2 regions of the Lentihominibacter sp. genome follow, and region 1 is predicted to be linked to the other one. Evidence: predicted binding sites of a transcription regulator. Region 1 holds the regulator's gene; the other holds the start of a gene.

The links. Region 1 encodes LexA, which represses DNA repair genes until DNA is damaged. Its sites were predicted from a motif close to AGAACANNTGTTCT; they were not measured.
Region 2: a site for LexA is predicted at 2,280-2,293, ahead of ACLR96_RS05250 (putative DNA modification/repair radical SAM protein). Genes of this name have one in related genera too.

What each region holds. Positions count from the first base shown of each region.
Region 1 covers NZ_JBKTXS010000033.1:471-6,111, forward strand. The annotation lists partial or broken gene ACLR96_RS08490 (VWA containing CoxE family protein) at 1-523, shown strand, start outside; gene hcp (hydroxylamine reductase) at 715-2,388, opposite strand; gene lexA (transcriptional repressor LexA) at 2,590-3,252, opposite strand; gene ACLR96_RS08505 (aldehyde dehydrogenase family protein) at 3,368-4,795, opposite strand; gene trxA (thioredoxin) at 4,974-5,294, shown strand; gene ACLR96_RS08515 (desulfoferrodoxin family protein) at 5,346-5,641, shown strand, end outside.
Region 2 covers NZ_JBKTXS010000013.1:42,481-48,121, forward strand. The annotation lists gene ACLR96_RS05240 (APC family permease) at 1-247, shown strand, start outside; gene ACLR96_RS05245 (amidohydrolase family protein) at 267-1,943, shown strand; gene ACLR96_RS05250 (putative DNA modification/repair radical SAM protein) at 2,342-3,850, shown strand; gene ACLR96_RS05255 (TIGR03915 family putative DNA repair protein) at 3,847-4,596, shown strand; gene ACLR96_RS05260 (TIGR00266 family protein) at 4,728-5,408, shown strand; gene ACLR96_RS05265 (NAD-dependent protein deacylase) at 5,423-5,641, shown strand, end outside.

The DNA.
Region 1 (5,641 bases):
CAAGCCGAGAAAAAATACAGTTAAAGTATTGCTTCTTATAGATTCCGACGGTTCAATGCTGCCTTACAGCAGATTATGTAACAGGCTTTTCCAGGCTGTCAGTCAGGCTAATCATTTTAAAGATTTGAAGATATATTATTTTCATAATTGTATATATGATCATCTATATACCACCCCTTATTGTAAAAAGGGTGAGTGGATAGAAACTGACTGGGTTTTGAGAAATCTTGATAGTGAATATAAGGTGATTTTTGTTGGGGATGCTGCAATGGCGCCCTCTGAGCTTTATAAAAAGGGAGGGAATTCTTATATTGGTCTTTGGAATGAAGAACCGGGTATAGCATGGCTGGAGAAGTTTAAGAGAAGATATAAGAAACAGGTATGGCTTAACCCTATAGACAAAAGTACGTGGGAATGGATGTATGGAGCTAAAACCATAAATGCTATATCAGAGATATTTCCGATGTTCGAACTTTCATTGGATGGCTTAGAAGCAGGAATAAAGAAACTGCTGGTGAAATAAACGCCAGTTGTTAAACAGAAAATAAAAAGTAGGGCTGCCTCATTAAAGTTTTTTATCTTTAATGAGACAGCCTTATCTTTTAAAGAAATATTGATTTATGGTATTGATAAAATAAAATCGATTCAGATTTTAAAAATAATGGAAGAAATGAATTTAGTTTTTGTTCGTAAAATTTATTGTCATTGAGAAAATCATATATTTTGCTTCAGACATGTTTTTATATCATCTTTAGCACTGCTTATAAGTTTCAGATCAAAAGTATCGCTAAGATATTGCAGTACATTGGGACTGAGGAATGCAGGCAGTGTAGGTCCCAGATAGATGTTTTTAATTCCCAGACTCAAAAGTGCCAGCAGTACGGCGACAGCTTTTTGTTCATACCATGAGATTATGAATGACAGAGGAAGTCCGTTTATGTCTGTATCAAAAGCATCGGAAAGAGCAGTTGCTATGCGCACAGCAGAATAGGAATCGTTGCATTGACCTACATCAAGGAGTCTTGGAAGTCCTGCGGTTTCACCGAAATCAAGTTTGTTGAATCTATATTTTCCGCATGCCAATGTTAATATCATGCAATCTTTTGGAACCATTTCTGCAAATTCAGTATAGTAATTACGTCCCGGTCTTGCACCGTCGCAGCCGCCGATGAGGAAGAAATGTTTCACATCGCCCTTATGGACAGCTGCAACTATTTTTTCAGCATATCCTAATGTCGCATGATGCCCGAATCCTACAAGTATTTCTTTTGATTCCTGATCTTCTTTGAATCCTCCAAGTTTTATCGCCTGTTGTATTATTTCACTGAAATCTTTTTCTCCGTTTGACTTCTTTTCTATGTGTTTTACACCTTCCCACCCTACTACGTTAGTACTGTAGATTCTGTCTTTATATGAATCTCGCGGTCGCATCAGACAATTTGTAGTCATGAGGATACATCCTGGTATATTGTCAAATTCTTTCTGCTGATCCTGCCATGCTCCGCCAAAATTTCCTACAAGATGAGAGTATTTTTTTAGTCCTTTATAACCATGTGCGGGAAGCATTTCGCCGTGTGTGTAAATGTTTATTCCTTTTCCCTCTGTTTGTTTCAGAAGCATTTCCAGATCTTTCAGGTCATGTCCGGAAACGATGATGAAAGGACCTTTTTTAATTTTTATATTTACTTTGTGAGGAGATGGATTTTCATATACTTCTGTATTTGCATCGTCAAGGATTTTCATGACTTCTACAGCAATCTCTCCTGTTTTCATGGTCATCCTTATCATTTCATCTGCTGTTAGCGTGTCGTCGGTAGTAGATTCAAGAGCTGTAATATAAAAATCATCCACCTGATCGCTGTAATATCCCAGCTCTCTGGCCTGATGTCCATATGCGCTGATACCTTTGAGTCCATAAAGAATGGTCTGACGAAGTGAACGTATATCGGGATCAAGGGACTGATCGTACATAATCCCTGCTATTTGAGAGTCTTTGAGCATTTCACTTTTGGCGGACGGAAGATCATAGGTAGCATGTGAAGTAGGGCTATTAATTTTGCCTACAAGATTTCTGAGCCTTTCTTTTATTTTCTGAGATTCTTTAAGGAGTCTAACGTGATCTTCGGCATTAAAATTTACATTTGTTAGAGTGGTAAAAAGTGCATTCTCGATGAAGCTGACGATGTCTTTGTCTATATGATCCCCTTGATCAATCAGTTTTTTTCCATAGCAGCTTATTCCTTTTATCTGGAAAATAAGAAGGTCCTGCAGGTTGGCTATCTCAGGTGTTTTGCCGCATATCCCTAATTTAGTACAGCCTTTTCCGTTGGCAGTCTGTTCACACTGGTAACAGAACATTTCATAATTAAGATCCATATTGTTGTTCATTTTTTGTCTCCGTTCAAATTATTTTTTTCTTATTTTGTGCAGTAATATTGAAGATAATCGTTTATATTTAAATTTTTGATATATAGAGATACAAAAAATATCGTGCTGATTGTTTTTATGGATGTATATAATATCGCTGATAATGTTTTATGTATAATAAAAAGTCTGTTATGATCATAACAGACTTTTATAAAAGATTTATTAAAAATATCTAAAGACTCCTTTTACTTTTCCCAGTATTTTTACGTCTTGAACAATGATGGGACTCATAGAGGAATTTTCCGGCTGGAGTCTTATATGATCGTTTTCTTTATAAAAAGTTTTGACCGTGGCTTCGCTTTCAAATCCGTCCACCATAGCTACAATTATTTCTCCGTTTCTGGCTGTGTTCTGCTGTTCTACTAATATATAATCCCCATCCATTATACCGGCTTCGATCATACTCTCGCCTCTCACTGTAAGCATAAAGCTGGGATTGTTTCCTACGAATCTTGCGGGAACCGGAAAACTGTCTTCCACATTCTGCTCAGCAAGAATAGGAGTGCCTGCGGCTATTCTGCCCACAAGAGGTACCTCTATGATTTCGGCGCGGGATACTTCTCTGTTTACTGTGTTGCTGTCTGACATTTCATGTTTATCGTGAGAATCAGTTTGTCCGATGTCTACGAGCATTAGGGCTCTTGGCTTGGAAGGATCTTTCTTTATATAACCTTGTTTTACAAGGTTTGAGATATCCTTATGAACTGTAGATGTGGATTTGATATCCAGTGCAGAACATATTTCACGGACAGTAGGAGGGTAGCCTTTTTCTCTTATTTCAGCTCTCATGTAATTTAAGATGTTTTGTTCTCGTTCTTTTAACATGCGAATATCCTCCTTGTTTATGAGAACATTTTATCATAAAAAGAACAAAAAGTAAACACATGTTTTCTGCTGAGCTGAAAAGAGTATAATGCTTCAGCGTTTTGTCGCTGCATGATTAGGCATCTACTTTTGCAATAATATCTGCATTTATGAAGTCTTTGAGTGATTCAGGTTTCCAGTTGGGAATCTGTCTTGAAACATAAGTGTAATTCAAGAGATCTTTATATGTAACATTATGAGATACACTGTTGCCTCCCCATGTACCACATCCCAGTGTAAGTGAGACTGGATATCCACAGTTCCATCCTCCTGAATTAGTGAGACATTGCGGCTGATTTACTACTACTTTAGTTACCGGAACCGCAGAGGCAAGCTTATCTACATCAGCGGGATCATCAGTATGTATACCACAGCTGTGACCTTTTCCCTGATATTCCAGTGTAGATAGCATTTTGTTGATAGCATCGTCAAGGTTTTTTGCTTTCTGGATACCGGATACAGGAGAGAGCTTTTCTCCCGTAAATGGATGTTGGAGGCCGAAGCCATTAAATTCTTCCACCATTATGACTTTTGTTCCTGAGGGCACTTCAAGTCTTGCAAGGGCAGCTATATCTTCAGCACTTTGAGCAATGACAGCACGGTTGAGTACGTGATCATCAGGTGAGTTTGGCCACAATGTTTTTTGAAGTTTTGCTTTTTCTTCAGAACCTTCTTTACATAGGAAAGCTCCGTGATTTTCCATTGCTTTTATGAAATCATCATAGCAGTTGTCAAATACTATGATGTTATTTTCCGTAGAGCATGATGTTGAATTATCGTATGCTTTTGACAAACAGATCATTTCAGCTACTTTATCCATAGGTGTTTTGCCTGTTACTATAGATACGCAGTTTCCCACACCTACTCCAATGGCAGGTGTGCCGGAAGAGTAGGCTGCTTTGACGAGGGCTTCGCCTCCGGTGGCAAGGATAAAATCACATTGCGTCATCAGCTCTTGTGATACTTCAAGCTTAACCCATTCACAGTGACAGGTTTGAACCAGATCTTCAGGGTATCCAAGCTTTTTGATGGTGGCTCTTATCTCATTGACTATAGCGAGATTGAGCTTTCTGCATTTGGGGTGTGGAGCCAGGATTATGGCATTTCTTGTTTTCAGAGCCATGTTGGCTTTTATGATAGGAGTAGCTTCTCCATTGGTCACAGGCATGATTCCGGCAATAACTCCCATAGGTTTAGCCCATTTTTGAATGCCGGTTTCTTTATTGTCATCGAGAAGGCCTACTGATTTTTTATCTTTCATCTGAAGATAAGATCCCCAGACTTTTCCGTATATTTTAGAAATTTTATCTTCCGATATGCCCATTTTGGATTCCTCTACAAGCATTTCAGCAAACATTTTGGTTTTTTCGGGTTTTGTAAGGCTGTATGTTACCGCTGCTGTCAGAAGATCAACATCTTCCTGTGTGAAGTTATTGGCGTATTTTTGAGCCTTTCTTGCCTTTTTGACCAGTTCTGCGACATAGTCGTGTGCATTCATTGACATTTTTAAAGACCTCCTTAATGGTATAGAAAATACTGTACAATATTGATTTTATTATATTTTAACAAAAATAACTTTACAAGGAAAATGATCATATTTTTACCTTGATAGTCCAGATTATATATGTTATATTAGCATTAATGATATTAAAAAAATCGGATAAAATAAGCAGGAAAGGAAAGTGATAATTATGGAGATCATAAAAATAACAAAAGATAATTTTGAAAAAGAAGTAAAAGAATCGAAACAGCCGGTACTGGTTGATTTCTGGGCGGCATGGTGCGGCCCTTGTATGATGCAGGGTCCTGTTATGGATGAGATTGCAGATGAATACAAAAACATAAAAGTGGGAAAAATCAATATCGATGAAGAGCAGGCGTTAGCCATGAAATTTGGGGTCACCAGCATACCTACTTTGGTATATTTTAAAAATGGAGAAATTGCTGAGACATTGATTGGCCTGCGGTCGAAAGAGCAGATTGCAGAAGCTCTGGGACTGTAGGATGAGCTCTATTGCCTGCTTTTTATCAAAAAATAAAAAGGGGTATTTGATATGGATCCAAAGTTTTTAATGTGTAAAAAATGTGGAAGTACCATAACTTTTCTGACAGGCGAGGGAGATGACGTAAAATGTTGTGGGGATGAAATGGTAAGGTTGCATGCTTCTGAGACAGACGGCGCCAAGGAAAAACATGTTCCTAAGGTGAAAAAGCAGGAAGGTGCTGTAAGAGTTGATGTCGGAGAGATCAGCCATCCTATGGAAGACGATCATTTTATAGAATGGATATATCTTCAGACGAAAAGGGGCGGACAGTTTGCAAGACTTAAGGCAGGTGAAGAACCACGGGC
Region 2 (5,641 bases), on a different contig from region 1:
TTTTATGGTTAATTTTTCTGTTATAAGTCATTATATCATCAAAGGCAGAGAGAAAGGATTTTCCGCTATGATCAGACATTTAGCTGTTCCTGCTCTCGGAATGATGAGTCTGTTGGCGGTCTTCTATTTTATAGAAACACCTGCGAAGATTCTGGGAGGGATATGGCTTTTGACCGGCGTGATATATTTGCTGATTAAAACAAAGGGATTCAGACAGTTGCCTCCTGAAATGAAAATAGATGAATAGCGTTCAAGGAGGAAATAAAATGATAACTGTAATAAAAAATGCTCAGATATACACTTGTAATGAGAAACATCCCAAGGCAGACTGTATAGTATTGGACGATAAGAATATTATTTATGTGGGAACTGAAGATGAAGCAAAAGAATTCTGCGGTGCAGATTCAAAAATTCATGATGCACATGGTAAGTTTCTTATGCCCGGAATAATAGATAGTCACATACATCCCGGTTGGGTGACAAAAAGCCTTTGGCATGTACGTCTTCCATGGACAGATAATGTGGATGAGCTTCTGACTTTTGTTAAAAAATACGGAGAGAATCATCCTAAGTCGGAATGTCCGTTTTTGTATTTTGAATATTATCCTACTTCTATGTTTAATGAGAAAGGACCGGATAAAGCTTTGCTGGATGAGGCTATAAGCGATAGACCTGTGCTTTGCCAGGACTTTGGCGAGCACTTATGCTGGGTTAACAGCAGAATGCTGGAATTGCTGGAAATAGACAAAAACACGCCTGATCCGGGTCCTTTGGAAACTTTCGCAAGAGATAATGAAGGTAATCCTACAGGTTGGATCAGAGAAATGGCATGGATGAAATTCGCAGATAATATGTTTAGATCTATCGGATGGTATCCGCCGGAAGAGTTGAACACAAAGACGATGAGAGGATTTTTCAATTTTCTTGAAAACAGCGGTATCACGGCGATCGCAGATGGATTTATAGAAAATGATGATCAGATAAAGGCTATATATGAGATGGATATGGCAGGTCAGTTAAATGTATACTATGATGGCATGGTAAGATTCTGGAGCTTGGAGGATCTTCCTGAAAAGATAGCAGTTCTTCGCAAGTATCAGAGACAGTATACAACAGATCATGTAAAGATAAATACTATGAAACTGTTTCTGGATGGTACTAATGAGAGCGGCAATTCAGCATCTCTTCATGAACATATTAACGATCCCGGAAATTATGGCGAGATAATGATGGAGAAGGAGGAACTTATAAGATGTCTGCTTATGTGTAATGACGAGTGCTTGGATTTGCATATACATATGGTGGGGGACAGAGCTTTTCGTATAGGATGTGACGCTGTTGAAGAAGCTCAGGCTATAGCTGGAAGAAACGGTATTCCATGGGTGTGCAGACCGACCTTTGCTCATTGTGAGATCGTGGATCCATCTGATATGCAAAGGCCTGTGCAGTTGGGAGTTTATATAAACTGGTCATGTCACTGGTCGGGCGGGTATTTTGGCGAGGAGGCTATGAATTATTATTCGAAAGAAAAATGGGAACGAATGTATCAGTTTAATTCTATAATAAAAAGCGGAGCTACAGTTGCTTTTTCAAGTGATGTAGTTACAGGATATGAGCTGCACAGGGCTTATCCTTTCTTTGGTATGCAGGTGGCAGCAACAAGGATAGATCCTGAATTCCCTCTGGATCCGAGAAGATATCCGGATTCAGCAAGGCCCCCGCTGTCAGCAAAGCTTAGCATTTCAGATCTGCTTAAGGGTTATACTTTAAATAGTGCAGTTCAGATGAGATGGGAGAAAATAATGGGGACTTTGGAGAAGGGAAAGATAGCCAATATTTTAATCCTTGATAAGAATCCTTTTGATGTCCCGGATAATCAAATAAAAGATATAAATGTTGAAACGGTAATATTTGACGGAAAAACTATTAAGGGAAGCATATAAAAAATATTTTATATGGATATAAGGGCAGGATGAAGATATTATGATAAAGGGTGATCTGCTTATTTCTCCTGCTTTTAGAGGGCGCTTTTACGGAGAAGGCTTTAAAAGAAAGATTTTATCTGCAAGAGAAGTATAGATGATTGGAGTCCTTTAAAAATTTCGGTTTATAAAGTTTGAATATTTTGATAAAAGTTTCCGTTATATTTGATTTTTCATGATAATGGGGACTTTTTTATTGTTGGAAGAACAGAGAATAAAAGGATAGATCTGATAATGATTTTTTTATGTTGGAAGACTTGTAAATTGCTATTTTTTAAAAACATAAGTTCTTGATATTGAACATACGTTCTCAAAGTGATAAAATACAATATATTACTTGAGAAAAGGAAGGGCAGATAATGGAATCCATCATGAAAAAGTTAAAGATATTAGCTGACAGTGCAAAATATGATGTATCATGTTCCAGCAGCGGGGTAGGAAGACACAACGATGGTAATATAGGAAGCGCTCATGCTTCAGGCATATGCCACTCATGGGGCGCTGACGGCAGATGTATTTCGCTGCTCAAAGTATTGTTCACTAATAAATGTGTATATGACTGTGAATATTGTGTTAATAAAAGGAGCAATGATTTTCCCAGGGCTTCTTTTGAACCTGATGAGCTGGCTAGGCTTACGATAGAATTTTACCGCCGCAATTACATAGAGGGATTATTTTTGAGTTCTGCAGTCGAGATTTCTCCTGATCATACAGCAGAACGTATTCTCGAATCATTGCAGCTGCTCAGGGTCAAATACGGCTTTGCCGGATATATACATGCTAAGATAATCCCCGGTGTTTCTCCTGAACTGCTGCACTGTATAGGTCTTTTTGCAGATAGGCTAAGTGTTAATATAGAAATGCCTACATCAAAGAGCCTCTCACTGCTTGCACCTCAGAAAAAACCAAAGGAGATTTTTGCTCCCATGAGGCAGATTACCAATTCATTAATAGAACGCAATATCCTTACAGGTCCGGGAACTATGTTCAAAGGACAGAACTTGAATACAGAAAAAAGCTATATTGGAGGAGGCAGAAAACATCTGGGCAAAATGGGAGAAGACTTGACAGAGGATATGAATTGCTCTGCCGATTACGAAAAATATATAGGATTTTTTGAAGATACTGATAGCGCGATGAAAGACCGTATTGTACAGCGAAATAAAACAGGAGTATCTTCACTGAAATTTGCTAAAAGGGACAAGAGTTTTGCCCCTGCAGGTCAGACGACGCAGATGATAATAGGGGCAGGAGGGGAATCGGATAAGAGTATTCTTACTACCAGTGAGAATCTCTATAGGACTTTTAAAATGAAGCGAGTGTATTATTCAGCATATATCCCTGTAGTGGAATCTCCTGTACTCCCTGACAGTACATCGCTACCTCCTTTGGAAAGAGAACACCGCATATATCAGGCTGATTGGCTGCTCCGATTTTATGGTTTTTCCGTTAAAGAGTTATTTGGCGGAAAAGAAATAAATCTCGATCCGGATCTTGATCCTAAAGTTGCTTGGGCACTCAGAAATCTCGAACTTTTTCCCTTGGAAGTGAATAAAGCTTCTTTTGAAATGCTCATGAGAATACCGGGAATAGGGGCTGTTTCAGCAAAACGTATAATCAGACAGAGAAGAGTGTCGGCGGTAAGGTTTGAGGATCTTAAAAAAATGGGAGTAGTGCTGAAACGAGCCAAGTATTTTCTTACCTGTCTGGGCCGGTATTATGGAGAGAGGCGTTTTGAGCAGGATGTTATAAGAAATGCTATATTACAGATGGAGGATGGGCTTCAGGTATCTATGTTTGATAATACATGGAACAGGCTTCAGAAAGGAGAGCGGCAGGAAAAGCTGTCTTCTGCCGGATTGATATGATAGATTATCTTTATGATGGTACATTTGAAGGAATATTGACATGTATATACCATAATTACTATACCGATAAGGCTTCCGGAATATTCAGGAAAGATGAATATCAGTCTACTTTGCTCGGAGGATGTATGGATATTAAAACTGATCCTGTGAAAGCCACTATTGTATATGAGGCAATAGAGAAGAAGATATCATCTTACGATCTTCGGCGTATATATAAGGTCTATCTTTCAAATGATTCGGACAAGGAAACAAAGATCTTGAAATATGTACTTCTCGGTTTTCATAAAGGGGCGAGTGTATCAATGCTCCATAGCTTCCCGGAGGTGTTTGATATTCAATCCATAGAAAAAAAGGTGGACGTTGAGCGGGAAAGGATGCTGCAGTTTGTGCGGTTTTCCGTAATGAAAAATAATATTCTTTATGGGCGGATTGAGCCTGATAATGATGTACTTGAACTGATAGCCTCACATTTCTGCGATAGATATAAGAACGATCCTTTTATAATACATGACATAGGGAGAAGAAAAGCGCTGATTGCTTATCAGAGGCGTTGGTATATATCCTTGTTTGACGATAAGGATGTTCCTGAGGTTTCAGCTGATGAACAGAATTATCGTAGATTGTGGAAGAATTATTTTGATAATATCGCTGTAAGAGAACGGACAAATCCCAGATGTCAGAAAAACTTTATGCCTGTTAGATACTGGAAAAATCTTACTGAAATGACTGTTTTGAAAAACGGATAAAATAATGTGCTGAATGGAATAGTCTTTGCTAATAAAAATCACCGTATATATTGCAAAAAAATTCATAAAATTATATACTTTGAATTAGATAGTTAAGACAAAAGCTCGTATGGAAGGGAGCAGGTGAAATTATGAAATATGAAATAAAAGGGGAGACACTTCCCGTAGTTATATGTCAGCTGGAAGCCGGTGAAAAAATGCTGACTGAAGGCGGCGGAATGTCATGGATGTCGTCTAATATGAAGATGGAGACTACAAGCAATGGAGGAGTAGGAAAGGCTTTAGGCAGGATGTTTGCCGGAGAGAAACTTTTTCAGAACATATATACTGCTCAGGGAGGACCGGGAATGATTGCATTTGCATCAAGTTTTCCGGGATCTATAAGGGCTTTTGAGATCTCACCGGGCAATGAGCTTATATGTCAGAAGAGCGTATTTCTTGCAGGAGAAATAGGCATCGATCTTTCAGTATTTTTTAATAAAAAGATAGGCAGTGGACTGTTTGGCGGAGAAGGTTTTGTTATGCAGAAGCTTAGCGGAAATGGCATTGTGTTCGGAGAGTTTGACGGCCATGTTATAGAATATTCTCTGAAAGCAGGACAACAGCTGATAGTAGATACAGGTCATCTTGCTGCAATGTCTGCGACATGTAATATGGAAATACAGACAGTTCCGGGGATGAAAAATAAATTCCTGGGAGGAGAAGGATTATTTAATACTGTCATAACAGGTCCCGGTCATGTTTGGCTTCAGACGATGCCTTTGTCAAATGTTGCAGGAGTTCTCAGACCGTACTTCCCTTCGGGAAACTAATGGAGAACAGTAATATGGACAAAAGGGTAAGAAAAGCAGTAGATGAGAGCAAATCGGTAGTGTTTTTCGGAGGGGCCGGAGTTTCTACTGAAAGCAATATACCTGACTTCAGATCGGAATCAGGTCTTTACAACGCTATGAATAAATATGGATATTCACCGGAACAAATGCTTTCAAGGTCATTTTTTATGGAACATACAGAGATGTTCTTTGATTATTATAAGAAAAATTTG